Regions from separate parts of the Streptomyces sp. NPDC002573 genome, predicted to be linked through region 1. Evidence: predicted binding sites of a transcription regulator. Region 1 holds the regulator's gene; each other region holds the start of a gene.
What was found. The regulator HrcA, encoded in region 1, represses chaperone genes, less so after heat shock. The targets are predictions, from matches to a motif close to TTNGCACTCNGNNNNNCNGAGTGCNAA.
Positions count from the first base shown of each region.

Region 1 (10,118 bases):
CCGCTATCTGATCGCGGACGAGGTGCTCGGCTCCGCGGGCTACGACTGGTACGAGGTCTCCAACTGGGCCACCTCGGAGTCGGGCCGCTGTCTGCACAACGAGCTGTACTGGCGCGGTGCCGACTGGTGGGGCGCGGGCCCCGGCGCGCACAGCCATGTGGGCGGCGTGCGCTGGTGGAACGTGAAGCACCCGGGGGCGTACGCGGCGGCGCTCGCCGAGGGCCGCTCCCCGGGGGCCGGACGGGAGCTCCTGTCGGCGGAGGACCGCCGGGTGGAGCGCATCCTGCTGGAACTGCGCCTGAGGGAGGGCGTCCCGCTGTCGCTGCTGCGGGAGGAGGGGCTCGCGGCCGCACGCCGGGCCCTGACGGACGGCCTCCTGGAGAACGGCCCGTACGAGGAGGGCCGAGCGGTCCTCACCCTGCGGGGACGGCTGCTGGCGGACGCGGTGGTGCGGGACCTGGTGGACTGATCACTCCGGCGGGTGAATCGGTGCGGAACGCCGCGTCGGTCCCTAACCTGATTCGTAGGCTGCCGCCGACAGGACGCGGCGGATGTGGAGGGCCACGGAGATGACCGCTGTGGACGAGCGCGGGATGACCAGGTACTTCGAGGAGCTTGAGCCTCCCGAGGGCGTCAGGGTCGAGCTTCTTCGGGGGGAAATCGTGATGATGGCCAGTCCCGACCTGGTGCACAACATGATTGTGGAAGACGTGTTGGACCAGATTCCGCGCAACCGGTGGGCCCGCCTCCAGACCCAGGATGTCGATGTCCTCGACGAAGCCAGCGAGCCCGTACCGGACTTGGTGGTCCTGGAGCGTGACCTCATGCCCCGCTCCGGGCGCCTGCTGCCGTCCTCACTGATCACGATGGTCGTCGAGGTCGTCTCCAAAACCAGCGTCGCACGAGACTACGAGGTCAAGAGGTCGATCTACGCCGCAGGCAAGGTGCCCGCTTATCTCATCGTCGATCCGGTCATGGCGCAGTGTGTCCTGCTCACGAACCCCGATGGCGAGGGCGAGAGAGCCGACTACCAAACGCAGCACGTGACGAAGTTCGGCGCCGGCCTGCCGCTGGCGATCCTGGGAATCGAGCTGGACACCGGCGAATTCGGGACGTCTCCCGGTGTCAAGCCCCACCGCTATCCGTGACGAAGTCGATCAGTTCCTCCACCCGCCCCAGCAACTCCGGCTCCAGGTCCCTGTAGGACCGCACCCGCGCCAGGATCCCCTGCCAGGCCGCCCCCGTGTTCTCCGGCCACCCGAGCGCCCGGCACACGCCCTTCTTCCAGTCCTGTCCGTGCGGAACGCGCGGCCATTGAGCGATCCCCACGGCCGCGGGCTTCACCGCCTCCCAGATGTCGATGTACGGGTGGCCGACGACCAGCGCGTGCTCGCTGGTCACCGACTCGGCGATACGCCACTCCTTCGTACCCGGCACCAAGTGGTCCACGAGCACGCCCAGCCGCGCGTCGGGACCCGGCGCGAAGGACGACACGATCGAGGGCAGGTCGTCCACGCCCTCCAGGTACTCCACCACCACGCCCTCGATGCGCAGATCGTCGCCCCACACCTTCTCCACCAGCTCGGCGTCGTGGCGGCCCTCCACATAGATACGGCCGGCGCGGGCCACCCTCGCGCGCGCTCCCGGGACGGCCACCGAGCCCGACGCCGTACGGGTGGGACGCACCGGCGCGCTCGACGGGCGCACCAGGGTCACCACCCGGCCCTCCAGCAGGAACCCCCGCGGCTCCAGCGGGAACACCCGGTGCTTGCCGAAGCGGTCCTCCAGGGTCACCGTGCCCGCCTCGCAGCGGATCACCGCGCCGCAGAAGCCGGTGCGCGGCTCCTCGACCACGAGACCGGGGTCCGCCGGGACCTCCGGCACGGGCTTGGGCTTCTTCCACGGCGGGGTCAGGTCCGGCGAGTACTGGCGCATTCGGATGACGATAGGAGAAGCCCGGTCGTCACGGATGGGGAAGGCCTCACGACACGCCGAAACGGGACGCCAGCTCGTCGCGCTGCGCCCGGACGAACGCCGCGTCCACCACGGCACCGTGCCCCGGCACGTACACCGCGTCCGGGCCGCCCAGTCCGAGCAGCCGGTCCAGGGCCGCCGGCCAGTGCGCGGGGACCGCGTCCGGGCCCGCCTGCGGCTCGCCGGACTCCTCCACCAGATCCCCGCAGAACACCACCTCCCGCTCGCCGGGGACCAGAACCACCAGGTCGTGCGCCGTGTGGGCCGGGCCCACGTTCGCCAGCAGCACCTGCACCCCGCCCAGGTCCAGCGTCCGTTCCCCCGACACCTGATGGCGCGGGCGCACCAGCACGTCCCCGGCCTCGGCCGCCTCGGCCGGGTCCAGGCCGTGCCGTACCGCGTCCGCGACCAGCACGTCACGCTCCCGGAGGAACACCGCGTCCGTGCCCACCGCCCCGAACACCTCCACGCCCGCGAACGCCGCCGCCCCGAGGACATGATCGAAGTGGGGGTGCGTCAGGGCGAGATGTGTCACACGCCGGTCCCCGCCGAACGGCGCGAGCAGCCGTCGTGTCTCGGTGCGCAGCCGCGCGCCCTCGCGGAGACTCGACCCGGCGTCGATCAAGAGCGCTCCGCGCTCGCCGACCACCAGTCCCGTCGTGCAGTCCCATCCCGGCAGCCGCGTACGCCCTGCCCGGGCGCCGAGCGCCTCCCACCCGGACTCTTCCCACCTCACCGTCATGGGGTGACGCTATCCGCAGGCGCCCGGCCGGACAGGACAGGGCGGGACAGGTCGGTACACGTCGGCGCGGCACAGGTGCCCGCCCTTGCCGGGGGCGTACCCGACGGCCGTACACTTGGCCCGGGGATGCTGGCACTCACCCGCGCAGAGTGCCAGGGAAGCGCCAAGGGGAACGGACCGCTGGAGGTGTGCGCATGCTGAGTGAACGCAGGCTCGAAGTGCTGCGCGCGATCGTCCAGGACTACGTGGGCACCGAGGAGCCGGTCGGTTCCAAGGCGCTCACCGAGCGGCACAACCTCGGCGTCTCCCCGGCCACCGTCCGCAACGACATGGCCGCGCTGGAGGACGAGGGCTACATCGCCCAGCCGCACACCAGCGCCGGACGCATCCCCACGGACAAGGGCTACCGCCTCTTCGTCGACAAGCTCGCGGCCGTCAAGCCGATGACCCCGCCCGAGCGCCGCGCGATCCAGAACTTCCTGGAGGGCGCCGTCGACCTCGACGACGTCGTGGCGCGTACGGTACGGCTGCTCGCGCAGCTCACCCGGCAGGTCGCCGTCGTGCAGTACCCGTCGCTGACCCGCTCGACGGTGCGGCACGTGGAACTGCTGGCGATGGCGCCCGCGCGGGTGATGCTGGTGCTGATCACCGACACCGGCCGGGTCGAGCAGCGCATGATCGACTGCCCCGCGCCCTTTGGAGAAACGTCACTCGCTGATCTGCGGGCGCGGCTCAACAGCCATGTCACCGGCCGCCGTTTCGCGGACGTCCCGCAGCTCGTGCAGGACCTGCCCGAGGCCTTCGAACCGGAGGACCGGGGCACGGTCTCCACGGTGCTCTCCACCCTTCTGGAGACCCTCGTGGAGGAGACCGAGGAGCGGCTGATCATCGGCGGCACCGCCAATCTCACCCGCTTCGGGCATGACTTCCCTCTCACCATCCGCCCCGTGCTGGAGGCGCTCGAGGAGCAGGTCGTGCTCCTCAAGCTCCTGGGTGAGGCGAAGGATCCGGCCATGCGGGTGCGTATCGGTCACGAGAACGCTCACGAGGGACTCAACTCCACGTCGGTCGTCTCCGTGGGCTACGGTTCGGGCGGCGAGGCAGTAGCGAAACTCGGCGTGGTCGGACCGACCCGCATGGATTACCCGGGAACGATGGGAGCGGTACGAGCGGTGGCACGGTACGTCGGACAGATCCTGGCGGAGTCGTAAGTGGCCACGGACTACTACGCCGTACTCGGCGTGCGCCGCGACGCGTCGCAGGAAGAGATCAAGAAGGCGTTCCGCCGGCTCGCCCGCGAGCTGCACCCGGACGTCAACCCTGATCCCAAGACGCAGGAGCGGTTCAAGGAGATCAACGCCGCGTACGAGGTGCTCTCGGACCCGCAGAAGAAGCAGGTCTACGACCTCGGTGGCGACCCCCTGTCCCAGTCGGGCGGCGCGGGCGCGGGCGGCTTCGGCGCGGGCGGCTTCGGGAACTTCTCGGACATCATGGACGCGTTCTTCGGCACGGCGTCGCAGCGCGGACCGCGCTCGCGCACCCGCCGCGGCCAGGACGCCATGATCCGGCTGGAGATCGAGCTCGACGAGGCGGCCTTCGGCACCACGAAGGACATCCAGGTCGACACGGCCGTCGTCTGCAACACCTGCAACGGCGAGGGCGCCGCGCCCGGCACCTCGGCGCAGACCTGTGACATGTGCCGCGGCCGCGGTGAGGTCTCGCAGGTCACGCGGTCCTTCCTGGGCCAGGTCATGACCTCCCGGCCCTGCCCGCAGTGCCAGGGATTCGGCACGATCGTCCCGAACCCGTGCCCGGAGTGCGCGGGCGACGGACGGGTGCGCTCCCGCCGGACGCTCACCGTCAAGATCCCCGCGGGCGTCGACAACGGCACCCGGATCCAGCTCGCCGGCGAGGGCGAGGTCGGCCCCGGCGGCGGTCCGGCCGGTGATCTGTACGTCGAGATCCACGAGCTGCCGCACCCGATGTTCCAGCGCCGCGGCGACGACCTGCACTGCACGGTCACCCTCCCGATGACGGCGGCGGCCCTCGGCACCAAGGTGCCGCTCGAGACGCTGGACGGCATGGAGGAGGTCGACATCCGCCCCGGCACGCAGTCCGGGCAGTCGATCCCGCTGCACGGCCGAGGCGTCACGCATCTGCGCGGCGGCGGCCGGGGTGACCTGGTCGTGCATGTCGAGGTGCAGACGCCGTCGAAGCTGGACCCCGAGCAGGAGCGCCTGCTGAGGGAGCTGGCGCAGCTGCGCGGCGAGGAGCGGCCGCAGGGCCAGTTCCAGCCGGGACAGCAGGGGCTGTTCTCGCGCCTGAAGGACGCCTTCAACGGGCGCTGACCCTCCGCGACACCCCAATGGCGCCGGCTCCCCTCGGACCGGCGCCGTTGTGTTTCCCGGGGCTGCCGTCGGCTGCCGCTCCGGCCCGTTCCGGTCGCCCGTGAGCACCCCCACTGCCCTGACCCGCGGACCTTTCCGGGGGCATATGCCAGCGGAAGCCCGGATTCGGACTTGTTCGAAGGACGTGACAACATGCCGTCATGTCCTCCGTGCTGACCGATCTCCTCCGCCATCCGATCGTGCAGGCCCCCATGGCGGGCGGAGTCTCCGTGCCACAGCTCGCCGCCGCCGTGTCCGAGGCGGGCGGCCTCGGGTTCCTCGCCGCGGGTTACAAGACCGCCGACGGCATGTACCAGGAGATCAAGCAGCTCCGCGGGCTCACCGCCCGTCCCTTCGGCGTGAACGTGTTCATCCCGCAGCCCGACCAGGCGGACCCCGCCGCCGTCGAGGTCTACGCCGAACAGCTCGCCGGCGAGGCCACCTGGTACAAGGCCGAACTGGGCGACCCCGAGAGCGGCCGCGACGACGGCTACGACGCCAAGCTCGCCATCCTGCTCGACGACCCGGTGCCCGCGGTCTCCTTCCACTTCGGCGTCCCCGCCCCCTCGGTCCTTCAGTCCCTGCGCCGCGCGGGCACCTTCACCCTGGTCAGCGCGACCACCGCCGAGGAGGCCCTCGCCGTACAGGAGGCGGGCGCCGACGCGGTCATCGCACAGGGCGTCGAGGCCGGCGGCCACCAGGGCACCCACCGCGACAGCGCCGAGAACGACGGCTCCGGCATCGGGCTGCTCACCCTGGTCACCCAGATCCGTGAGGCCGTACGCATCCCGATCGTCGCGGCCGGCGGACTCATGCGCGGCAGCCAGATCGCCGCGGTGCTCGCGGCGGGCGCGAACGCGGCCCAGCTGGGCACCGCGTTCCTCGCCAGCCCCGAGTCCGGCGCGCACCCCCTGCACAAGCAGGCGCTGACCGACCCCCTGTTCGTCCGTACGGAGCTGACGCGCGCGTTCTCCGGGCGCCCGGCCCGTGCCCTGGTCAACCGGTTCATGCGGGAGCACGGGCCGTACGCGCCCGCCGCCTACCCCGAGATCAACCACCTCACCTCGCCGCTGCGCAAGGCGGCCGCCAAGGCCGACGACCCGCAGGGTATGTCGCTGTTCGCCGGCCAGGGCCACCGTCTGGCCCGTGACCTGCCCGCCGGACGCCTGGTGGAGGTCCTGGCGGCGGAACTCCGCGAGGCCGCGACAGCGTTGTCCGCGGGCGGTGCCGGTCGATGACGGCACCCGTGTTCGTCGTGGACCGGCTCGACGCCGTCGGTCCCGAGTTCGTGCTCGACGGCCCCGAGGGGCGGCACGCGGTCTCGGTGAAGCGGCTGCGGCCGGGGGAGGCCGTCGTCCTGACCGACGGCGCCGGACGCCGGGCGGAGTGCGAGGTCGTCGGCACCGAGGGCAAGGACCGGCTGGTCGTCCGGGTGACCTCGGTGTCCGAGGAGCCGCCGCAGACACCCCGGATCACCGTCGTCCAGGCCCTGCCCAAGGGCGACCGGGGCGAGCTGGCCGTGGAGACCATGACCGAGGTCGGCGTCGACGCGATCGTCCCCTGGCAGGCCTCCCGCTGCATCACCCAATGGAAGGGCGACCGGGGGCTGAAGGCCCTCGGCAAGTGGCGGGCCACCGCCCGCGAGGCGGGCAAGCAGTCCCGCCGGGTGCGCTTCCCCGAGGTCGCGGACGCGGCGACGACCAAGCAGGTTGCGGCACTTCTCGCCAAGGCCGACTTCGCGGCGGTCCTGCACGAGAGCGGCGAGGACCCCCTCGCGACCGTGGAACTCCCCACCGAGGGCGAGATCGTGCTGATCGTCGGGCCCGAAGGGGGCGTCGCCCCCGAGGAGTTGACCCTGTTCGAGGAGGCGGGTGCGCGGGCCTTCCGGCTGGGGCCCACCGTGCTGCGCACCTCGACCGCCGGCACCGCGGCGGCCGCGCTGCTGCTCGGCCGCACCGGACGCTGGTCCTGACCTTCGGGGGTACACCATGGAACTCGCCCAGGTACGGCTGCTGGTCTCGGACTTCGCCGCCTGCTACCGGTTCTACGCCGACGTCCTCGGCCTCAAGCCCCAGTCGGGAGCCGGGGACGGGCCGTACGAGAAGTTCTCTCCCGCCGTCGGCTCGGCGGGCATCGCCCTGCAGGACCGGGAGATGATGGCCCGCGTCCTGGGCGAACTGGGCGACGCCGCGATGGGCCACCGCTCCCTCGTGGTGCTGCGCGTGGACGACCTGGACGCCTACTGCGAGCGCATCGTCTCCCGCGGCGCGACCCTGCTGCATGGCCCGGCCCCCATGACCGACCGTATGCGCGTCGCCCACCTCAAGGACCCTGAGGGCAACCTGGTCGAACTCCAGGAATGGCTGCTGCTGCGCGGCTGACGGCGCGTCGGGGGAGTGACACGGGAGCGCTCGGTGGCCGTATGCGCTCTACCGCTGACGGCGGGTAAGTGGCAGGCTGCCCTCCATGGGGGCATTGAGGCGGATTCGGTGGCGCCCGCGGGGACGGCGGGCCCTGGCGGCGACCGGACTCGTGGCGGTCGCCGTCGGCGGAGCCGTGGCGTGCCAGCCCGGTGACCTGAGTACCGTGGCGGCGGCGTACACCACCGACCAGACCGCGACCAGGGAACTCCAGCAGCACCATGTGAAGGTGCGCTGGCTGAGCTGCACGGGCGGCTACGGCACCGGCGCCACCGCCACCCGCTCCGCGAGGACACCCGCACCGACCGAGACCACCGTCGTCAGCGTCGACTGCCAGGGCAAGACCGACGACGACAAGGACATCACCGTCAAGGGCAGGATCACCCGGGTCGTCGACGGCAGGTGCGTCCGCGGGGACCTGCGGGCCACCGTGGGCGGCAGGCAGTGGTTCCATGTGAGCGGCCTCGGCAACTGCGACGGCCCGCCGACCCCGACGTACCAGCCGCCCGGCACCTACCAGCCGAACCCCGGCCTGCCCGGCCCCACCGTCACCGTGACGAGGACCATCTGGTGCCAGGGCGACCCCACCTGCTGGCCCGTCCAGGGCAAATGATCCGCTCGACCCTCACGGCCACGCACGACGAGCCGGGGCGACTGACAAAACCCCTGTCCGTGAACACACTTGCTGCTTAGGGTGACCTGGTGACTCAGTCCACATCGCCCGCGTACCTCCGCTTCCCGCATCTGCACGGCGAGTCGGTCGCCTTCACCGCCGAGGACGACGTCTGGGTCGCCCCGCTCGACGGCGGCCGTGCCTGGCGGGTCAGCGCCGACAACGTCCCGGTCAACCACCCCCGGATATCCCCGGACGGCCGGACCGTGGCCTGGACCTCGACCCGCGACGGCGCTCCCGAGGTGTACGCCGCCCCGATCGACGGCGGTCCGGCCCAGCGCCTGACCCACTGGGGCAGCGGCAAGACCCAGGTGCGCGGCTGGACCCCCGACGGACGGGTGCTCGCCGTCAGCACGGTCGGCCAGGCCTCCCTGCGCCGCTCCTGGGCGCACTCCGTACCGCTCGACGGCGGCCCGGCCACCACGCTGCCGTACGGGCCCGTCGGCGAGGTCGCCCACGGCCCGGCCACCGTGCTGCTGTCGGCGCCCATGGGCCGCGAGGCCGCCTGGTGGAAGCGGTACCGCGGCGGCACGGCGGGCAAGCTGTGGATCGACCGGTCCGCCGACGGCGAGGGGGCCGGGGAGTTCGTCCGGCTGCACGAGGACCTCGACGGCAACATCGAGTACCCGTGCTGGGTCGGGGAACGCATCGCCTTCCTCTCCGACCACGAGGGCGTCGGAGCGCTGTACTCCTCGCTCGCCGACGGCTCGGACCTGCGCCGCCACACCCCCCTCGACCACTTCTACGCCCGGCACGCGGCCACCGACGGAACCCGGGTCGTGTACTCCTCCGCCGGTGAACTGTGGCTCCTGGAGGACCTGGACGGGGCCGAGCCCCGCCGGCTCGACATCCGGCTCGGCGGACAGCGCGTGGATCAGCAGCCGTATCCGGTGAGCGCGAACCGCTGGTTCGGGGCCGCCTCGCCCGACCGCACCGGGCGCGGCAGCGCGATCTCGGTGCGCGGCGCCGTCCACTGGATCACCCACCGCTCGGGGCCCGCCCGCGCGCTCGCCGCCGAGCCCGGCGTACGGGCCCGGCTGCCGCGCACCTTCCGCGCCGACGGCGAGGAGTGGGTGGTGTGGGTGACGGACGCGGAGGGCGACGACGCGCTGGAGTTCGCGCCCGCCACCGGAGTCGCACCCGGCGCCACCCCGCGGCGGCTCGCGGGCGGGCGCCTCGGCCGGGTGCTCGGGCTCGCGGTCGCCCCCGACGGCAGCCGGGTCGCGGTCGCCGCGCACGACGGGCGGGTGCTGCTCGTCGAGCGGGACAGCGGCGAGGTGCGCGAGGTCGACCGCAGCGAGGACGGCGAGGCCGACGGGCTCGTCTTCTCCCCGGACTCGGCCTGGCTGGCCTGGTCGCACCCCGGCCCCCGCCCGCTGCGCCACCTCAAGCTCGCCAACACGGCCGATCTGTCGGTCACGGAGGCGACCCCGCTCCGTTTCCGGGACTACGCGCCCGCGTTCACCCTGGACGGCAAGCACCTGGTGTTCCTCTCGGCCCGCTCCTTCGACCCCGTCTACGACGAGCACGTCTTCGACCTGGCCTTCGTGGGCGGCTCCCGGCCGCATCTGATCACCCTCGCCGCGACCACCCCGTCCCCCTTCGGGCCCCAGCGGCACGGCCGTCCCCTCCAGGCGCCGGACAAGGACGAGACACCCGACAGCGAGGGCGCGCCCACGACCCGGGTCGACCTGGACGGCCTCGCCGACCGGATCGTGCCGTTCCCCGTCGAGGCCGCGCGCTACTCCGGCCTGCGGGCCGCCAAGGACGGCGTGCTCTGGCTGCGGCACCCGGTGCGCGGAGTCCTCGGCACCTCACGGGCCACCCCCGACGACCCCGACCCCCAGTCCGAACTGGAGCGCTACGACCTCGTCCAGCAGCGCATCGAGCATCTCGCCTCGGACGCCGACCACTTCACGGTC
Region 1 is NZ_JBIARC010000004.1:49,285-59,402, reverse strand. Features, by position in the region: gene hemW (radical SAM family heme chaperone HemW) at 1-469, shown strand, start outside; gene ACFYX0_RS05455 (Uma2 family endonuclease) at 570-1,148, shown strand; gene ACFYX0_RS05450 (DUF3097 domain-containing protein) at 1,126-1,935, opposite strand; gene ACFYX0_RS05445 (MBL fold metallo-hydrolase) at 1,982-2,716, opposite strand; gene hrcA (heat-inducible transcriptional repressor HrcA) at 2,911-3,927, shown strand; gene dnaJ (molecular chaperone DnaJ) at 3,928-5,064, shown strand; gene ACFYX0_RS05430 (nitronate monooxygenase) at 5,265-6,341, shown strand; gene ACFYX0_RS05425 (16S rRNA (uracil(1498)-N(3))-methyltransferase) at 6,338-7,075, shown strand; gene ACFYX0_RS05420 (VOC family protein) at 7,092-7,484, shown strand; gene ACFYX0_RS05415 (hypothetical protein) at 7,570-8,136, shown strand; gene ACFYX0_RS05410 (S41 family peptidase) at 8,226-10,118, shown strand, end outside.

Region 2 (10,118 bases), on a different contig from region 1:
CCCCTCGGCCCGCTCCTTGCGGCGGCGGTGCAGATGGCGGGCGACGAGGAGCACCACGAGGACGGCCAGCGCGACGAGGAAGTACAACTCGTAGCGAGCGATCGCCGGGTACAGCGTCTCCAGATGGGATCCGGCGAGGGCGCCGAACGTGACCCACACCCCGACCCACAGGGCGGCGCCGAGCGCGTTGAAGAGCAGAAAACGCCGCCAGGGCATCTCGGCCAGCCCGGCGATGATGCCGTTCGCCTGGCGCAGCCCCTCGACGAACCGCGCCACGGCGACGATCTTGCTGCCGTGCCGGGCGAAGAAGGCCTCCGCCTTGGCGACGCGGGCCGGGGTGAGCAGGACGTAGCGGCCGTAGCGCTCCACCATCCGATGGCCGCCGAAGCGGCCGATCGCATAGCCGACGTTGTCGCCGGCCACCGCGGCGACGAAGGCGATGACGGCCACCAGGATCAGGTTCAGCCGGCCCGCGCCCGCGTACACGGCGGCGACGATCAGGATCGTCTCGCCGGGGACGGGCACGCCGAAGTCCTCCAGGAACACCAGCCCGGCGACGGCCGGATAGCCCCAGTGGTCCAGGACCGGCGCGACGTCGGCGAGGACTCCGGGAAGCGGGGGCTGGGTCATCGGCGGTCTCCGGGCGGTCGGGCTTCGGCGTTCGGCACCGGCTTCCATGGTCCGTCACGCGAGGGGAAGGCGCCGTCTCACCCGAGCAGCGGCAGTTCGGAGAACTCGTAGCCCTCCCAGATGCGCCGCGACCGCTCCTCCGGGTACGCCGTGACCGTCGGCTGTGCGTCGAGGATCTGCACCTGCCGTCGCCCGGTGTCGTAGGCCGGCCAGCCCGGGTCCCCGGTCCGGGCGAACGCCGTCCAGGACGCACGGAAGCGGGCCGAGAGCGCCTCGGCCTCCGGTGTCGGGTCCGCGCCCGCGAACAGCAGGGCGCCGAGGTCGGCGGTGAACGTGCCGAACACCAGCGGGATGTCGAGCCCGTGGCAGGCGCACAGCACTCCCCCGCTGCCCGGGGCCGGCCAGGTCAGTTCGTACGCGAACGCCCGCCCGCCGCCCGCCGTCTGCGCCTCGGCCAGATGCAGCGTGGGCATGCGGAAGAGCCAGTCGGACTGGATCCGCTCGTACATCTCGTCGGCCGTGGTGTCCGGGAACGCGTCCCGGTAGGCCCGCTCGCCGTCCGGGCCCGGCGCGAGCAGCCGCAGGGCCCCCGTCACCTGCTCATCAGTGATCTTCCCGAGCATTCCGCCGAGGACCAGGAACAGCTGGAACTCCTCCCGGTTGTGCCCGGTGACCAGATCGATGTCCCGGCCCGCGCCCGACGCCAGCGCCCGCCAGGGCGTGGTGGGCAGCACCTCGCCGTCGACGACCGGGGAGAAGGGGGTCGCGGTGGGGGCGGCCTGTCCCCACCGGTCCTGGTACTGGGCCATCTTGGCGCCCAGCGCCTCTCCCACGTCGGTCAGCCGGCGGGGGTCCACGGCCGCCAGAGCGGCGGCCGTCGGGGACAGCCCCGCCTCCGCGGCGAGAGCGGTCGCGATGTCCCGCGCCAACTCGTCCGAGAAGTACGTGCCCGGCACGCTCTGGGCGATCGCCCGCCGGAACAGTCCGGCCGCGCGGGGCATGGCCAGCAGCGCGGCGACCGAGCCGGCGCCGGCCGACTCGCCGAAGACGGTGACCTGGTCGGGGTCGCCGCCGAACGCCGCGATGTTGTCCCGCACCCACTCCAGGGCCGCGACCTGGTCCAGCAGGCCCCGGTTGGCGGGAGCGTCGTGGATACGGGCGAACCCCTCCACGCCGACGCGGTAGTTGAAGGTGACGACGACGAGGTCGCCGTCCCGGGCGAGGTGCCGGGCGTCGTAGCCGGGGCTGCCGGCGTGGCCGACCTTGTAGGCGCCGCCGTAGATCCACACCATGACCGGTCGGCGGGCGGCCGGATCGAGGTCCGGTGTCCAGACGTTGACGGTCAGCCAGTCGTCGCCGAGCGCGGCGTCGACCGGGCGGGCACGGCCCTGGATCCCGGCCTCCTGCGGGGGCGGCGGGCCGAACCTGTACGCCTCGCGGGTGCCGTCCCAGGCGCGCACCGGCCGCGGCGCCGCGAAGCGCCCCTCGCCCACCGGTGGCTCGGCGAACGGGATACCGCGGAAGACCGCGAGTCCGTCCTCCCGGCGTCCGCGGACGGCACCGGCGGCGGTGCGCACCACGGGAGCGGACGTGTCGGCGCCCGGAGCGAGGGACCCGGATGACGTCATCGATGACCTCCACTGCTCGATCGCGAGAAACGGCGCACGGTGTGCCCGTTCCCGTAACGAACGGCGCGCGGCGGGTGATCCCGTCACCACGGGACCACTCCGCCGCGCACCCGGCGGACGCCGGGGAAGTTCTCGGCGATGACCGCGGCGGCGGGCAGGCCGAGGGCGCCGCCGACACCGAGCGAGGCGCTCATCATCGCGGTCGCCGAACCCAGCCGTTCGGCGGGCAGTTCGTCGCGCATGATGCTGATGCCGAGCGGGATGACACCGGAGGCGAGGCCCTGGAGGGCGCGTCCCACGATCACCGGGGTGAGGGCGTCGCTGAGGGCGACGGTGACCGAGCCGGCGACCAGCATCGCGAGCCCGGTCAGCAGCATGCGGCGCTTGCCGTACATGTCTCCGAGGCGGCCCATCACCGGGGTGGCTGTCCGAGGAGGAGGCGCCCAGGAGCTTCGGCAGCTCGGGGACGATCGGGATCACCAGGATCTGCATCAGCGAGACCACGATGCCGCCGAAGGCGGGCACCGCGACCAGGACGTTCGATCTCGGCGCCGCGGACGGCCCGGCCTCGGCGGGCCGGGCGGGTGCGTCGGACATGAAGGGTGCCTTCGTCGGAGCGCAAGCGTGATTGACTCAGTCAATCTTAAGTCGATTGATTGACTTAAGCAAAGGAAATCCTCTGCGAGAGCCCCTCCTCCGGTGGCGGGCCGCTGCGGCCGGTACCGCGCCCGACGGGAGCGGTACCGGCCGGGCGCGGATCAGTACAGGGTCTGCACCGCCGCCGCGTCGTACGACTCCAGTTCGTCGAACCGGCCCGCCAGGACCTTCGCCGCCCACTCGGGGTCCTGGAGCAGGGCTCGGCCCACCGCGACCATGTCGAACTCCTCCGCCTCCAGGCGGTCCAGGAGGTTGTCGATGGCCTTGACCGGGGCGCCGTCGCCCTGGAAGGCGTTGATGAAGTCGCCGTCCAGACCCACCGAGCCGACGGTGATGACCTGCTTGCCCGTGAGCTTCTTGGTCCAGCCCGCCAGGTTGAGGTCCGAACCGTCGAACTCCGGCAGCCAGTAGCGGCGGGTGGAGGCGTGGAAGACGTCGACACCGGCCGCGGCCAGCGGGGTCAGGATCGCCTCCAGCTCCTCGGGGGTCTCCGCGAGCCGGGCGTCGTAGGCGTCCTGCTTCCACTGCGAGTAGCGGAAGATGACCGGGAACTCCGGCGAGACCGCCTCCCGTACGGCGGCCACGACCTCCGCACCGAACTTCGTACGGGCCACGGGGTCGCCGCCGTAGGCGTCGGCACGGCGGTTGGTGCCCTCCCACAGGAACTGGTCGACAAGGTAGCCGTGGGCGCCGTGGATCTCCACACCGTCGAAGCCGATGCGCTCGGCGTCGGCCGCGGCCTGCGCGAACGCGCCGATCACGGCGTCCAGGTCGGCCCGGTCCATGGCCTTGCCGGTGGCCTCGGTGGCGCCGATGCGCAGACCCGAGGGGCCGACGGCGGGGGCGTCGGCGAACGGCGGCCGGCCCTCCTCGCGGACCATGCCGACGTGCCACAGCTGCGGGACGATCGTGCCGCCCGCCGCATGCACCGCCTCGGCGACCTTCGCCCAGCCCGCCAGCTGCTCCTCGCCGTGGAAGCGCGGCACCCGGCTGCTCTGACCCGCCGACGCGTGGCCCACGTAGGTGCCCTCGGTGACGATCAGACCGACACCGGCGGCCGCACGGCGGGCGTAGTACGCCGAGACGTCCTCCCCGGGGACGCCGTCCGTGGAGAACATGCGGGTCATCGGGGCCATCGCGATCCGGTTCGGGACCGTGAGGCCGTTGAGGGTGATCGGCCGGGACAGGATCTGGGCCGCGCGGGAGGCGGGAGAGGGGGCGACGGTCACGTGGGCTCCTCGTGGGTGACGCTGCTAACCGGTTGGTATGTGCACACGCATTGTTGCATCCCATAAAACAACCGCCGAGCGGTACCTCGCATTCCGCGTCCCCGGCCCACCACGGCGTGACCCCGGACACGCCCGAGGGCGGCACCCCCTGTCGAACAGGGGGTGCCGCCCTCGGTCAGGACGGTGATCGACCAGGTCGATCAGAAGTCCATGTCACCGCCCGGCATGCCGCCACCGGCGGGCGCGGCGGCCTTCTCCGGCTTGTCGGCGATGACGGCCTCGGTGGTGAGGAACAGCGCGGCGATGGAGGCGGCGTTCTGCAGCGCGGAACGGGTCACCTTCGCCGGGTCGATGATGCCTTCCTTGACCAGGTCGACGTACTCGCCGGTCGCGGCGTTCAGGCCGTGACCCGGGGTCAGGTTGCGCACCTTCTCCACCACGACGCCGCCCTCGAGGCCGGCGTTGACGGCGATCTGCTTCAGCGGGGCCTCGAGCGCCAGCTTGACGGCGGCGGCACCGGTGGCCTCGTCGCCCTCGAGCTCCAGCTTCTCGAAGACCTGGGAGGCCTGGAGCAGGGCCACGCCACCACCGGCGACGATGCCCTCCTCGACGGCCGCCTTCGCGTTGCGAACGGCGTCCTCGATGCGGTGCTTGCGCTCCTTGAGCTCGACCTCGGTGGCGGCACCGGCCTTGATGACGGCCACGCCGCCGGCCAGCTTCGCCAGGCGCTCCTGCAGCTTCTCGCGGTCGTAGTCGGAGTCGCTGTTCTCGATCTCGGCGCGGATCTGGTTCACGCGGCCCTGCACCTGCTCCGGGGAGCCGGCGCCGTCGACGATCGTGGTCTCGTCCTTGGTGATGACGACCTTGCGGGCGCGGCCCAGGAGGTCCAGGGTCGCGTTCTCCAGCTTGAGGCCGACCTCCTCGGAGATGACCTCGCCGCCCGTGAGGATGGCGATGTCGCCGAGCATGGCCTTGCGGCGGTCGCCGAAGCCCGGGGCCTTGACGGCGACGGACTTGAAGGTGCCGCGGATCTTGTTGACGACCAGGGTCGACAGGGCCTCGCCCTCGACGTCCTCGGCGATGATCAGCAGCGGCTTGCCCGACTGCATGACCTTCTCCAGGAGCGGGAGCAGGTCCTTGACGGAGCCGATCTTGGAGTTGGCGATCAGGATGTACGGGTCGTCGAGGGACGCCTCCATACGCTCCATGTCGGTGGCGAAGTACGCCGAGATGTAGCCCTTGTCGAAGCGCATGCCCTCGGTGAGCTCGAGCTCCAGACCGAAGGTCTGCGACTCCTCGACGGTGATGACGCCTTCCTTGCCGACCTTGTCCATGGCCTCGGCGATGAGCTCGCCGATCTGGGTGTCGGCGGCGGAGATGGAGGCCGTGGAGGCGATCTGCTCCTTGGTCTCGACGTCCTTGGCCTGCTCCAGCAGGGCGGCGGAGACGGCCTCGACGGCCTTCTCGATACCGCGCTTCAGAGCCATGGGGTTGGCACCGGCCGCCACGTTGCGCAGGCCCTCGCGGACCAGCGCCTGGGCGAGCACGGTCGCGGTGGTCGTACCGTCACCGGCGACGTCGTCCGTCTTCTTGGCGACTTCCTTGACCAGCTCGGCGCCGATCTTCTCGTACGGGTCCTCGAGCTCGATCTCCTTGGCGATGGAGACACCGTCGTTGGTGATCGTGGGGGCGCCCCACTTCTTCTCGAGGACGACGTTGCGACCCTTGGGGCCGAGCGTCACCTTCACGGCGTCCGCGAGCTGGTTCATGCCGCGCTCGAGGCCGCGCCGCGCCTCCTCGTCGAACGCGATGATCTTGGCCATGTGAAGTGGTCCCTCCAGGACTGGGGGTGATTACTTCGGACCGCGCCCGCGCCCGCGACGGACGGCCCCGGCCGGTGGTTCCTTGCCCCACCCGGTCCGCGGCCTCACCGACCCGGTCCTTCTTTGTCACTCTCACCTTCAGAGTGCTAACGCCAATGATTAGCACTCGCCCCCTCCGAGTGCAAGACGCGCCCGCGAGGTGGGCTCGTCGGAGGGCGCGCAGAGGGCCTCGCCGCGACTGCCGTGCGCCCCCGCCGCGCGCCGGGACCCACCGGATTCCGGACAGACCGAGGGGCTCGCACCCCGTACGGGATACGAGCCCCTCGACACGTCGAACAATTCAGTCGTCGGCGCGCAACTCAGCCGGCCAGACGGACCATGTCCGCCTGCGGCCCCTTCTGACCCTGCGAGATCTCGAACTCGACCCGCTGACCCTCTTCCAGGGTGCGGTAACCGTCCATCTGGATCGCGCTGTAGTGGACGAATACATCCGCACCACCGTCGACCGCGATGAAGCCGTACCCCTTCTCCGCGTTGAACCACTTGACGGTGCCCTGAGCCATGCCTAACTCCCCTATTACTGGCCCTTGCACAGATCCACACTTCGCGGATCCGGGTCAGACCTCACCCCCCAACGGTTGGGGGCGTGCGCCGGAACGCGTCGACCGCGGCTGAATGTATCTGTCCAACTGCCGTGTGCAACAGGTCAATCGGACGAGAATTCCGGGCACGACCGGTCGGGAATGTACCGAGAATTCACCCGAATTCAGGGCAAGTCGGGCCCGACAAAAGGAATGGATGGCGCAAAACCCCTGCCCACTTTGGCTGCTTCTTGTCGGACGGGCGGCAGGGACACCGGTTGCCCGACCGGAAAACGGGGAGCGAGTTCCCCAACTGTACCGTGCTCAACCATGCAGAATTGCCCCCTCCGCTTGTCTCACGGAGAGGGCAATCCAGTGAACTCTCGGTGCTCGACCTTACCGAGGGTAATGGTCGCGCGGGGATGAACGGCCGTCAGCCGCCCGCGACAGCCGGGATGATGGAGACGCCGACGCCGTCCGGGGTGGCCGTCTCCAGGCCCTGCTCGAAGCGGACGTCGTCGTCGTTGACGTACACGTTGACGAAGCGGCGCAGCTTGCCCTGGTCGTCGAGGACGCGGGCGGCGATACCGGTGTGCTTCTTCTCCAGGTCGGCGATGACCTCGGCGAGGGTCGCGCCCTCGGCTGCGACCTCGGCGAGGCCTCCGGTGTAGGTGCGCAGGATGGTGGGGATGCGAACGGTCACGCTCATGCGAGGCCAGCCTCTCGGAAGGAGTCCAGGTTCGGACGGATCGTCGCGGTGAGGCCCGTGCCCGCCACCGCGTCCAGGGTCTTGAGACCGTCGCCGGTGTTGAGCACGACGGTCGTCTTCGTCGGATCGAGCACACCGCTCTCGATCAGCTTGCGGGTCACGCCCACCGTCACACCGCCCGCCGTCTCCGCGAAGATGCCCTCGGTGCGGGCGAGCAGCTTGATGGCGTCCACAATCTGCGCGTCCGTCACGTCCTCCACGGCCCCGCCGGTGCGGCGCGCGATGTCGAGGACATAGGGACCGTCCGCCGGGTTGCCGATCGCCAGCGACTTGGCGATCGTGTCCGGCTTCTGCGGCCGTACGACGTCGTGGCCCGCCTTGAACGCGGTCGACACCGGGGAGCAGCCCTCGGCCTGGGCGCCGAAGATCTTGTACGGGCGGTCCTCGACCAGCCCGAGCCTGATCAGCTCCTGGAGTCCCTTGTCGATCTTCGTGAGCTGGGAGCCGGAGGCGATCGGGACCACGATCTGGTCCGGCAGCCGCCAGCCGAGCTGCTCGGCGATCTCGTACGCCAGGGTCTTGGACCCCTCCGCGTAGTACGGCCGCAGGTTGACGTTGACGAAGCCCCAGCCCTCGCCGACCGGGTCGCCGATCAGCTCCGAGCAGAAGCGGTTCACATCGTCGTAGTTGCCCTCGATGCCGATCAGCTCGCCGCCGTAGACCGCGGCCATGACGATCTTGCCCTGCTCCAGGTCGTGCGGGATGAAGACGCAGGAACGGAAGCCTGCCCGGGCCGCCGCGGCACCCACCGCGCCCGCCAGGTTGCCGGTGGAGGAGCAGGAGAGGGTGGTGAAGCCGAAGACGCGCGCCGCCTCCAGCGCCTGGGCGACCACGCGGTCCTTGAAGGAGTGCGTCGGGTTGCCGGAGTCGTCCTTCACATACAGACCGCCGGTCACGCCCAGCTCGCGCGCCAGGTTGTCGGCCTTGACCAGCTTGGTCCAGCCGGGGTTGAGGTTCGGCTTGTCGGCGACGTCCGCCGGAACCGGCAGCAGCGGCGCATAGCGCCAGATGTTCGCGGGTCCCGCCTCGATGCGCTTGCGCAGCTCCTCGGTGTCGTAGCCCGAGAAGTCGTAGGCGATCTCCAGCGGGCCGAAACACTCCTCGCAGGCGAAGACCGGGCCGAGGGACACCCGATGGCCGCACTCGCGGCAGGACAGGGCGGCGGCGGGTCCGAGATTCACGGAGTCGGTGCTGCTTACAACTGACTGCACAGCCATGGCAGGCGAGGCCCTTTCTCCTCATCTTCCTCACGACGCATCTCGCCGTGAGACGGATTTGGCACCTTCCCTAGCCGGGAGCCTCGCGGAAACGATCACATGGATCTACGAGAACCGGCTGGAGGGTTGCCGGGGCTTCATCGGGCCGTGTCCCTCTGCCCCTCTGGATGAGCTGTATGCGGTTTTTTCACTGCTATGAGCAGCGGCGACCCCCGACATGCGATGGTCACCGGCGTTGTTCAAGACTGTAACCGAAGGCCAGGACAGTTGAGATAGTCGTCCGACCCGCGAGATGGATCACCGCATGTGAGGAGCCGCAGACCGTGCTGGAAGAAGTCGAGCGCTGGCTGAGCACCCGCTCCTGGTCCGTGACCGATCGCCCGATCCACCAGATGCTGGCCGCCAAACGCGCCTCGGGCTCGTCGGTCAGCGTGGTGCTGCCCGCGCTGAACGAGGAGGAGACGGTCGGCGAGATCGTCGCCGTGATCCGTCATGACCTGATGCAGCAGGTTCCGCTCGTCGACGAGATCGTCGTCGTCGACTCCGGTTCCACGGACCGCACTTCCGAGGTCGCCGCGGCGGCCGGCGCGACAGTGGTGCACCGCGACACCATCCTGCCGCGCATTCCGGCCGTGCCCGGCAAGGGCGAGGTGCTGTGGCGCTCGCTCCTGGTCACCCGCGGGGACATCGTCTGCTTCGTCGACGCGGACCTGAGGGAGTTCTCCTCGGACTTCGTCTCCGGGATCGTGGGCCCGCTGCTCACCGACCCGGGCGTGGACCTCGTGAAGGCGATGTACGACCGGCCGCTGGCCCTGCCCGGCGAGCCCGCCTCCGGCGCGGCGGCCGGCCAGGGCGGCCGGGTCACCGAGCTGATGGCGCGCCCGCTGCTCAACATGCACTGGCCGCAGTTGGCCGGCTTCGTCCAGCCGCTCGGCGGCGAGTACGCCGCCCGCCGCTCACTGCTGGAACGGCTCCCGTTCCCGGTCGGGTACGGGGTGGAGCTGGGCATGCTGGTCGACGCGCTGCATCTGGTGGGCCTGGACGCCCTGGCCCAGGTCGACGTCGGGGTGCGCCTGCACCGCCACCAGGACGGCCAGGCGCTGGGCCGGATGGCCGCGGAGATCTACCGCACCGCGCAGCTGCGGCTGGCTCGCGGCCATCTGGTGCGCCCCGCCCTCACCCAGTTCGAGCGGGTCGAGGGCCGCTTCGAGCCGCGGACGTACCCGGTGGACACGGAGGAGCGGCCACCGATGGCGGAGATCCCGGAGTACGCGCACCGGCGGGCGGCCTGAGCCGTCCGGGTCCGGGCGCACCCCGGGGGAACCCGGCCCACGGCCCCCCTTTGTATACGGTTCCGCAGACGGCCGAAGGGAACGTTTGAGCGTTTTCGGTGCGGGCTAGGTTTCGTGGCATGGCTTCGAATGCGGCTTCCGTTCTGGTGGCGTCCAACCGCGGCCCGGTCTCGTACGTGCTGGACGAGACCGGACAGCTCACGGCCAGGCGCGGCGGGGGCGGACTGGTCTCCGGCCTGTCGGCGATCGGCCCCGACACGGACGCGGTGTGGGTCTGCTCCGCGCTGACCGA
Region 2 is NZ_JBIARC010000011.1:129,741-139,858, forward strand. Features, by position in the region: gene ACFYX0_RS13675 (DedA family protein) at 1-630, opposite strand, end outside; gene ACFYX0_RS13680 (carboxylesterase/lipase family protein) at 708-2,258, opposite strand; gene ACFYX0_RS13685 (MFS transporter) at 2,342-2,671, opposite strand; gene ACFYX0_RS13690 (NADH:flavin oxidoreductase) at 3,017-4,144, opposite strand; gene groL (chaperonin GroEL) at 4,345-5,967, opposite strand; gene ACFYX0_RS13700 (cold-shock protein) at 6,327-6,530, opposite strand; gene ACFYX0_RS13705 (MoaD/ThiS family protein) at 6,982-7,257, opposite strand; gene thrC (threonine synthase) at 7,254-8,534, opposite strand; SAM riboswitch class I at 8,553-8,708, opposite strand; gene ACFYX0_RS13715 (glucosyl-3-phosphoglycerate synthase) at 8,858-9,826, shown strand; gene ACFYX0_RS13720 (trehalose-6-phosphate synthase) at 9,946-10,118, shown strand, end outside.
Region 2: a site for HrcA is predicted at 6,091-6,117, ahead of groL (chaperonin GroEL). Genes of this name have one in related genera too.

Region 3 (10,118 bases), on a different contig from region 1:
CGCGGGCCCAGGAGCTGGTGCCCGCGCCGCTGCGGCGCGAGACCCTCCGGGCTCCCCAGGACCGGGTGCTCGTCATCACCTGGTGGGACGCGGACCTCGCCGCCACCCTCCCCGAACTGCCCGAGCCGGACGGCGAGCTGGTGACCCGCGCGGTGCACCGCTGGCGTTTCGAGTCGGTCGACGGCGGCTGAACGGCCCCGAGAAAAAAATCTTCGAAGAATTCCGGCGACCATGTCGATCCGGGCGCCGTCCGATCGACGCACAGGTGAGAGGCGGGGACAGGCCCCGCCGCTTCCGGATCGAAGGAGTCACCATGCCCCGCTATCTGTCGCTCGTACGGATCGACGAGTCCACCGCCCCCGCCGAGGGCCCCAGCCCCGAGCTGATGCAGCGGATGGGCGAGCTGATCGAGGAGGTCACCAAGGCCGGCGTGATGCTCGACACCGCCGGGCTCACCCCCTCCGCCCAGGGCGCCACCGTGCGCTGGGAGGGCGGGAAGCTGTCCGTCACCGACGGGCCGTTCACCGAGTCCAAGGAGGTCGTCGGCGGCTACGCGATCATGCAGTGCAAGGACATGGCCGAGGCGGTGGAGTGGACCAACCGGTTCCTGAAGGTGCACGAGGAGCACTGGACCGTGACCTGCGAGGTGCGGGAGATCGCCGAGGGCTGACCGTTCCTTGGCCTACGCCCGGCAGGGGTGTTGCATGGTGGGCTGTGGAACAGCAGCCCACCGCCGCCCCCGCCGGCCATGCCATCGAGACCGTCTTCCGTCTGGAGTCGCCCCGGGTGGTCGCGGGAGTCGCCCGTATCGTCCGGGACGTCGGGATCGCCGAGGAACTGGCCCAGGACGCGCTGGTCGCGGCCCTGGAGCAGTGGCCCCGGGACGGCGTGCCGGACAACCCGGGCGCCTGGCTCATGGCCACCGCCCGGCACCGCGCCGTCGATCTGGTCCGCCGCCGGGAGCGCTACGCCCGCAAGCTGGCGGAGATCGGCCGGGACCTGGAGACCACCGCGGCGCCCGAGGAGCCCGCGGATCCCGACGACATCGACGACGACCTGCTCCGCCTGGTCTTCACCACGTGCCATCCGGTGCTGTCGGCCGAGGCCCGCACCGCCCTCACCCTGCGGCTGCTCGGCGGTCTGACGACGGCCGAGATCGCCCGCGCGTACCTCGTCCCGGAGCCGACGATCGCCCAGCGCATCGTCCGCGCCAAACGCACGCTGGCGACGCGGAACATCGCCTTCGAGGTCCCGTACGGCCCCGACCGCGCGGCCCGGCTCGGCTCCGTGCTGGACGTCATCTACCTGATCTTCAACGAGGGTTACGCGGCCACCTCCGGCGACGACTGGCTGCGGCCCTCCCTGTGCGAGGACGCCCTGCGCCTGGCACGGATCCTGTCCTCCCTCATGCCGAAGGAACCGGAGGTGCACGCGCTGACCTCGCTCCTGGAGTTCCAGGCGTCCCGCGCCCCCGCCCGCACCGGGCCCGACGGCGCCCCCGTCCTCCTCAGGGACCAGAACCGCCGCCGCTGGAACCGCATGCTCGTCGCCCGCGGCATCAACGCCCTGGCCCGCGCCGAGGCGACCGCCACCGGCACGCCCGGCCCGTACGCCCTCCAGGCGGCGATCGCCGCGTGCCACGCGCACGCGTACACCTACGAGGAGACGGACTGGACCGCCATCGCCACCCTCTACGGCCTGCTCGCCGTCCGGTCCCCGTCCCCCGTCGTGGAGCTGAACCGCGCGGTCGCCGTGTCGCACGCGGAAGGTCCCGGACCGGCCCTGGAGATCGTCGACCGGCTGACCGCCGAACCCGCCCTGCGGGACTACCACTTGCTGCCGAGCGTGCGCGGCGATCTGCTGGCCCGGCTGGGCCGCCCGGCCGAGGCCCGCGCCGAGTTCGTCCGTGCCGCCTTCCTGGCCCGCAACGAACGCGAACGGGAACTCCTCCAGGCCCGCGCCCGGGAGTGCGGCTAGGCGGCCGTGAGCCCCTCAGGCCGGGTGCCCCAGCAGCATCGTCGGTGCTCCCGCCACCCGGGTCAGGAACACGGTCACCGCGTGGGGGCCGTGCGGCTTGGGCAGGACCTTGCGGCGCAGTTCCTCCGGCTCCACTGCCGAGCCGCGCTTCTTCACGGTCAGCACCCCGACCTCCCGCTCCCGCAACAGGGCCTTCAGCTTCTTCACGTTGAAGGGGAGGTGGTCGGTGATCTCGTAGGCGGTGGCGTAGGGGGAGTCGTGCCGCGCGTCCGCGGTCACGTACGCGATCGTCTCGTCGATCAGCCCGCCGTCCAGTTCCTCGGCCGCCTCCGCCACCAGATGGGCGCGGATCACGGCGCCGTCGGGCTCGTAGAGATAGCGGCCGAGCGGGCGCACCGGCGGATCGGGGAGGCCGCGGCCGCGCAGCTCGCGGGGGCCGGGCAGCAGGGTGGCGCGGACGAGACCGGGTTCGGTGCCGAACCACAGCACCGCCTCCTTCACGTCCCCGCCGTCCGAGATCCACTCGGCCTCCGCCTCCGCGGGCACCGCCTCGTGCGGGATGCCGGGCGCGACCTTCAGCGCGGCGCGCGGCGCCTTCAGGGCCGCGGCCACGGCCCAGGACAGCGGGGGTGAGTACGCCTCCGGGTCGAAGATGCGGCCGCGCCCGCCGCGCCGGGCCGGATCCACGAAGACGGCGTCGTACGACGCCACGTCCACCCGCGTGACATCGGCCTCGCGCACCTCGATCAGCGCGGACAGACCGAGCGCCTCGGCGTTCGCCCGCGCCACCGCCGCGGTCAGCGGGTCGCGGTCCACGGCCAGCACCCGGACGCCGGCCCGGGCGAGCGCGATCGCGTCGCCGCCGATGCCGCAGCACAGGTCGGCGACGGAGGTCACACCCATCGCCCGCAGCCGCTGCGCCCGATGGGCGGCGACCGTCGTCCTGGTCGACTGCTCGACGCCGTTCGGGGTGAAGAACATCCGCTGTGCGTCCTCGGCCCCGAACTTCGCCGCCGCCCGCTCGCGCAGCCGCGCCTGGGTGAGGGCCGCCGACACCAGTTCGGCGGGGTGCTCGCGGCGCAGCCGGGTGGCGACGGCCAGCTCCTCGGCCGGGGCGGTGCCGCGCACCTCGTCGAGGAGGGCGCGGCCCTCGGGGCCGAGGAGGGAGTCGAGGGAGAGGTCGTTCACGGGGCCATTGTCGGCCAGTCGGTGGATGGCGTGCGTCCGGCCGCGGTGTCGGCCCGCCGCGGCCCGTGTCGGCTGCGAGGATCCGACACCATGCGGCTCGTACGACAAAATGAACAAAAGCGTGCGAACGGTGACATGAGAAGACTCCCGAAGAAGGCCACGGGCGAGGGGTGCGTGACGGCACGTCCGGAGGGCCACCCGTGAGGGGGCGGCGCCCGGTGCGGGCGATGCTCGCCGGAGCGCTCGCCGCCGCGCTGCTGTCCGGCTGCGCCCAGTCCGTCGACCCCATCGAACGGCTGGGCCTGAAGGCTGCCCAGCGGGTCCACCCCATGCACAGCCACCACGGCCGGGCCTACCGGCGCTGGGGCCTGCCCGCGCCGCTCGCGCCCGCGCCCCGGCCCGACCGCCCCGCGGGCCGGGCGGACGAGCACCTGCCGCCGGTGCTCGACCGTGTCCCCACCCATGACAAGGTCGTCTTCCTGACCTACGACGAGGGCGTCGAGAACGACCCCCGGTTCATCGACATGATCCGCGAACTGCGGCTGCCGGTCAGCGTGTTCCTCACCGACAGCAGCATGAGGCCGGGCTACGCGCGCGTCTCGCGGCTGCGGGCCGCCGGCGCGGTCGTCCAGAACCAGGCCCTGCACGACGTCGCGTTGCGCGGCCGCCCGTACGACGAGCAGCGCGCGGAGATCTGCGGCCAGCGCGACCGGCTGAAGGCGCGGCTGGGCGCGCCGACCCGGCTGTTGCGGCCGCCGCAGGGCAGATACGACCGTACGACGCTGGAGGCCGCGGCGGACTGCGGCGTCAAGGCGCTGATCCTTTGGCGCCCCGTCCGGGGCCTGGGGGCCGGCCGCCGTGGCCGGGGTGTGACTCCCCACTCGGGGGACATCGTCCTCGCCCATGAGCCGGGTCGCCCCCTCGCCTCGCTGACCGTCGAGACGGCCCGGCTTCTGCGCCGTATCCAGGCAAGGGGGTTCACGGTCGGGCGCCTGGAGGACTACCTGTAGGCCGGGCCCGGACACTCTGGTCACACGCCGCGCCACCGGCAATTGGCACTCCGCTTGACCGAGTGCTAATCGCGGTCATAGTCTCGGCCCTGGCACTCCCCACTGGAGAGTGCCAATACGCGACGGGCAGGTCCGGCACCCGCGACGACGGATCCACCTGGTCGCCACCTCAGACAGTTAACCCCGTGAGATCTCCGAAGGGGGAGGTCGGATCGTGACGACCACCAGCTCCAAGGTTGCCATCAAGCCGCTCGAGGACCGCATCGTGGTCCAGCCGCTGGACGCCGAGCAGACCACGGCCTCTGGCCTGGTCATCCCGGACACCGCGAAGGAGAAGCCCCAGGAGGGCGTCGTCCTCGCCGTGGGCCCGGGCCGCATCGAGGACGGCAAGCGCGTCGAGCTCGACGTCAAGGTCGGCGACGTGGTGCTCTACAGCAAGTACGGCGGCACCGAGGTGAAGTACAACAACGAGGAGTACCTCGTTCTCTCGGCTCGCGACGTGCTCGCGATCATCGAGAAGTAATTCACCGAAGCAGACTGCTTTGAGCTGCGCCCCTGGCCCCGCGACCGTTGATCAGCCGGGTGTCGGGGGCGCTGTTCGTTTTTCACCGCGATGGCGGCTGCTCCCCGGGAGCGGCCGGGGATCGCAACGAGAGGACTGAAACGCTCCATGGCGAAGATCCTGAAGTTCGACGAGGACGCCCGTCGCGCCCTCGAGCGCGGCGTCAACAAGCTTGCCGACACGGTCAAGGTGACGATCGGCCCCAAGGGCCGCAACGTCGTCATCGACAAGAAGTTCGGCGCTCCGACCATCACCAACGACGGTGTCACCATCGCCCGTGAGGTCGAGGTCGAGGACCCGTACGAGAACCTCGGCGCCCAGCTGGTGAAGGAGGTGGCGACCAAGACCAACGACATCGCGGGTGACGGCACCACCACCGCCACCGTGCTCGCCCAGGCGCTGGTGCGCGAGGGCCTGAAGAACGTCGCCGCGGGTGCTTCCCCGGCCGCCCTGAAGAAGGGCATCGACGCCGCCGTCGCCGCGGTCTCCGAGGACCTGCTGGCCACCGCGCGTCCGATCGAGGAGAAGTCCGACATCGCCGCCGTCGCCGCGCTGTCCGCCCAGGACCAGCAGGTCGGCGAGCTCATCGCCGAGGCGATGGACAAGGTCGGCAAGGACGGTGTCATCACCGTCGAGGAGTCCAACACCTTCGGTCTGGAGCTGGACTTCACCGAGGGCATGGCCTTCGACAAGGGCTACCTGTCGCCGTACTTCGTGACGGACCAGGAGCGCATGGAGGCCGTCCTCGACGACCCCTACATCCTCATCACCCAGGGCAAGATCGCCGCCATCGCGGACCTGCTGCCGCTGCTGGAGAAGATCATCCAGGCCGGCGCCTCCAAGCCGCTGCTGATCATCGCCGAGGACGTCGAGGGCGAGGCCCTGTCCACCCTCGTCGTGAACAAGATCCGCGGCACCTTCAACGCCGTCGCCGTCAAGGCCCCCGGCTTCGGCGACCGCCGCAAGGCGATGCTGCAGGACATGGCGATCCTCACCGGCGCCACTGTCATCGCCGAGGAGGTCGGCCTCAAGCTCGACCAGGTCGGCCTGGACGTGCTGGGCTCCGCCCGCCGCGTGACGGTCACCAAGGACGACACCACCGTCGTCGACGGCGGCGGCAAGTCCGAGGACGTCGTGGGCCGCGTCGCCCAGATCAAGGCCGAGATCGAGACCACGGACTCCGACTGGGACCGCGAGAAGCTCCAGGAGCGCCTCGCGAAGCTGGCCGGCGGCGTGTGCGTGATCAAGGTCGGCGCCGCCACCGAGGTGGAGCTGAAGGAGAAGAAGCACCGTCTGGAGGACGCCATCTCCGCGACCCGCGCCGCGGTCGAGGAGGGCATCGTCTCCGGTGGTGGCTCCGCGCTGGTGCACGCCTCCAAGGTGCTCGAGGGCGGCCTCGGCAAGCAGGGCGACGAGGCCACCGGTGTGACCATCGTCCGCCGCGCGGTCGTCGAGCCGCTGCGCTGGATCGCCGAGAACGCGGGCCTCGAGGGCTACGTCATCGCCTCCAAGGTCGCCGAGCTGGAGAAGGGCCAGGGCTACAACGCCGCCACCGGTGAGTACGGCGACCTGATCAAGGCCGGCGTCATCGACCCGGTCAAGGTCACCCGCTCCGCTCTGGAGAACGCCGCCTCCATCGCCTCCCTGCTGCTCACGACCGAGACCCTGGTCGTCGAGAAGAAGGAAGAGGAGGAGCCGGCCGCCGCCGGTCACGGTCACGGTCACTCCCACTGACGGCTGATCCTTCTGAGCCGGCCGAGGCCCGGCGCCCTGGGAACGGGGCGCCGGGCCTCGGCGCGTTCCGCCGCCGGTCCCCCGAGGGGCGAGGCCGGAGCCCTCAGTCCTCCAGCGCGTCGAGCGCGCCGAGCTGGTCCATCAGCCCCAGCTGGTCGTACTGCCACCAGATGTCGGCGATCTTCGCGTCCGGCCCGAACCGGAACAGAGTCATCCCGGTCATGGTGACCCGCCGTCCGGTGGGCGTGATCCCGAGGAACTCGCCCTTGTGCGTGGCGTTCCAGGTCCACCGTGCGCAGACCCGCTCGCCCTGCGCGATCAGGTCCTCGGTGGTGAAGGTGAAGTCGAAGGCGTCCCGCCACATCCGGCACTCGCGCCGGATCGCGTCCAGTCCGATGGTGTCCTGCCGGTTGACGGGGTCGTGACTGTGGCAGTCCTCCGTGATCAGGTCGTTGAGCGGCGGCAGTTCACCCGCCGTGGAGAGCGTGTCGAAGAAGCGCCGCACGGCGTCGGTCCACAACTGCTCGTCGCGCACCACGTCGAGATCCATGAAGACGGGCATCTCGTCGCACAGGGCGACCATCTCCTGGTAGATCCTGCCGGTCTCGGGCAGGTTCGAGTTCCGCATCGCCTCCTCGTATGAGGGGAACTCCACGAGTTCGACGAAGTGCGACCCGTCGGACCGGTCTCTGCCGACCAGGTCGTGCGTGGCCGTGCGTTTCCCCCGGGTCTGTTCGACCCATGCGTCGATCAGCCGGTTCATCTCCTCGAACCGGTCCGTCCTGCACTCGATGAGCTGTACGAAGGTCATGACGTCGCCTCCGGCGCGCTGCGTCCGGCTCGGTCATGGCCATTTTCGCACCGGAGCGGCGAGGCCACCTCCGCCCGTCATCTCCGTACGGAGCATCCGCCCGTCACTGCGGCCCGTACTTGCGCCCCGTCCGGGAGCTGATTCCGCCGAGCAGCGCGCGCGGCGTCACCTTCGCCAGGCCCATCAGCGCCTTGTAGCGCGGGTCCGGGATCGACAGCGTCTTGCCCCGCGCCAGGTCCGCGAGCGCCGAGGCGACCAGCTTGTCGGCGTCCAGCCACATCCAGCCCGGGATGTTGTCCGTGCCCATCCCGGCCCGCTGGTGGAACTCCGTGCGTACGAAGCCGGGGGCCAGCGCCATCAGCCGTACGCCCGACCCGACCAGGTCCCGGGCCGCGCCCTGAGTGAACTGCACGACCCACGCCTTGGACGCGCCGTAGGTGCCGCGCGGGACGAACGCCGCCACCGAGGCCACATTCACGATGCCGCCGCGCCCGCGGGTGCGCATGGCCTCGGCCGCCGCGCTGGTCAGCCGCAGCACGGCCTCGCAGTGCACCTTCAGCATCCGCAGCTCGTCGGCCATCGGCACCTCGAGATAACGGCCCTTGTTCCCGAAGCCCGCGTTGTTGACGAGCAGGTCTACCGGGTTCCTGAGGTCGGACACGCGCGTGGCCACCGCCTCGATGCCCTTGTCGGTGGCCAGGTCCGCGGTGAGTACCTCCACCTCGATGCCATGACGGTCGTGCAGTTCCGTCGCCTGCTCGCGCAGCCGCTTGGTGTCGCGTGCCACGAGGACGAGGTCATGGCCGTCGGCGGCGAGGCGCCGTGCGAACGCGGCGCCGATGCCCGCGGTCGATCCCGTAATCAGAGCCGTTGTCATGCGCCAACGATAGTGACCCGGACTGACGGAGTCCGCCCGCCGGACCGGGGATTTCACCGGCTCCACCGCCAACGTCCGCACATCTCGCGTCAGTTCCCGGAGGCCTGCTCGCGCGCATACCGACGAGCCGCCGCCGTGCTCTCCGAGTGCAGCGCATCGGCCGCCGCCAACAGACGGGGCAGCAGGTGCCGTTCCGTCGTCGACGCCCGGAACTGGAGGGCGACCGTGATGTCGTGGCCGGGCCGGTGCACGATCTCCACGGGATCGCCGACCTGTATCTCACCTGGCGTGATCACCCGCAGATACGCGCCGGGGGCGCCCTGCCGCGTGAACCGTCTGACCCAGCCGCGCTCGCCCAGATGCTCCTGGAAGGTGCGGCACGGTACGCGCCCAGAGGTCACCTCCAGCACCACCTCGGGTCCGATGCGCCAGCGCTCGCCGATCCGGGCGCCGGACACGTCGAGCCCCTCGGTGGTGAGGTTCTCGCCGAAGGAGCCGTTCGGCAGCCGGCGGCCCAGCTCCTGCTCCCAGGCGTCGAGGTCCTCGCGGGCGAACGCGTACACCGCCTGTTCGTCGCCGCCGTGGAACCGCAGATCGCACACCGCGTCCCCGGCGACCCCGCTCGCGCCGGTCCCCTTGGGCCCGGGCGCCGACACCCGCACCGGTCCGTCCACGGGCTGCTTGTCGATGCCGGTGAGCCCCTCGGCCTGGTCGGTGTAGTCGACGGACCGGGGCCGGCCCAGGTTTACAGAAACAAGCTTCATGCCCGCACGGTAGGGGAGCGGAGGTCAAAGCGTCGACGTGATTTGTGCCGCTGTCCCCAAGATGCGCTTATGCTCACAGGGTGATCGAGGCCCGTCATCTCCGCGTGCTGCGCGCCGTGGCCACCACCGGTTCCTTCTCGGGGGCGGGGCGCGAGCTGGGCTGCACCCAGCCCGCCGTGAGCCAGCAGATGAAGGCGCTGGAGGCGTCCGTCGGCACACCCCTGCTCATCCGCACCGGCCGCGCGATACGCCTGACCCAGGCCGGCGAGGCGCTGGTACGGCACGCGTCGGGCATCCTCGCCGGGCTGACCGCCGCCGAGGAGGAGGTCGCCGCCATCGCGGGGCTGCGGGCCGGCCGGGTCCGTCTCGTCTCCTTCCCGAGCGGCAGCTCCACGCTCGTCCCCACCGCGCTGGCCGCCCTGCGCGCCGCGCACCCGGGCACCCGGGTCTCCCTGGAGGAGGCCGAACCGCCGGAGTCCGTCGAGAAGCTGCGCGCGGGCGACTGCGATGTGGCGCTCGCCTTCCGCTACGAAGGCGCGGCGGGTGCCGAGGAGTGGGACGACCTGTTCGTGCGCCCCCTGCTCGGCGACCGGCTGGTCGCCCTCGTCCCCGAGGGGCACCGGCTGGCCCACGCGCAGTCGGTCGCCATCGGTGAACTGGCCGGGGAACCGTGGATCGCGGGCTGCCCGCGCTGCCGGGGACAGCTCGTGGAGGTGTGCGAGAGCGCCGGTTTCGCGCCCCGTATCGACTTCGCGACCGACGACTATCCGGCGGTGGTCGGGCTGGTGGGTGCCGGGCTCGGGGTGGCCGTGTTGCCGCAGCTCGCGATCGAGTCGGTACGGCCGAGGGGAGTGCGCCCGGTGGCGCTGGAACCCGTGGTGCGGCGGGAGATCGTCGCCCTGACTCTGCCGGATCTGGCGCACGTCCCGGCGGTGGCGGCGACGCTGGAGGAACTGGCGCGGGCGGCCGTGCGCTAGCCCGATCCGCGAAGGGGGCCGCCTGTCATGCGGCCCGGCGGCACCCCGGGAGACCCGGCGTACCCCAAAAATGGGCACGCGCGTGCGTGCCCGTCATACAAAAACGTTCCTTCAGTTGTTCGAGGCGGCGGAGCCCCCGCTGGAGGTCGAGGCCGGTACCAGCCGGTTCCGTGCTCGCCCCATGAGCTCTTCGCGCTCGTCCTCGGTCAGTCCGCCCC
Region 3 is NZ_JBIARC010000001.1:242,637-252,754, reverse strand. Features, by position in the region: gene ACFYX0_RS01105 (hypothetical protein) at 1-191, shown strand, start outside; gene ACFYX0_RS01100 (YciI family protein) at 314-670, shown strand; gene ACFYX0_RS01095 (RNA polymerase sigma factor) at 715-1,977, shown strand; gene ACFYX0_RS01090 (methyltransferase domain-containing protein) at 1,993-3,165, opposite strand; gene ACFYX0_RS01085 (polysaccharide deacetylase family protein) at 3,393-4,175, shown strand; gene groES (co-chaperone GroES) at 4,390-4,698, shown strand; gene groL (chaperonin GroEL) at 4,846-6,471, shown strand; gene ACFYX0_RS01070 (ester cyclase) at 6,575-7,282, opposite strand; gene ACFYX0_RS01065 (SDR family NAD(P)-dependent oxidoreductase) at 7,386-8,159, opposite strand; gene ACFYX0_RS01060 (MOSC domain-containing protein) at 8,249-8,923, opposite strand; gene ACFYX0_RS01055 (LysR family transcriptional regulator) at 9,004-9,900, shown strand; gene ACFYX0_RS01050 (WhiB family transcriptional regulator) at 10,012-10,118, opposite strand, start outside.
Region 3: a site for HrcA is predicted at 4,218-4,244, ahead of groES (co-chaperone GroES). Genes of this name have one in related genera too.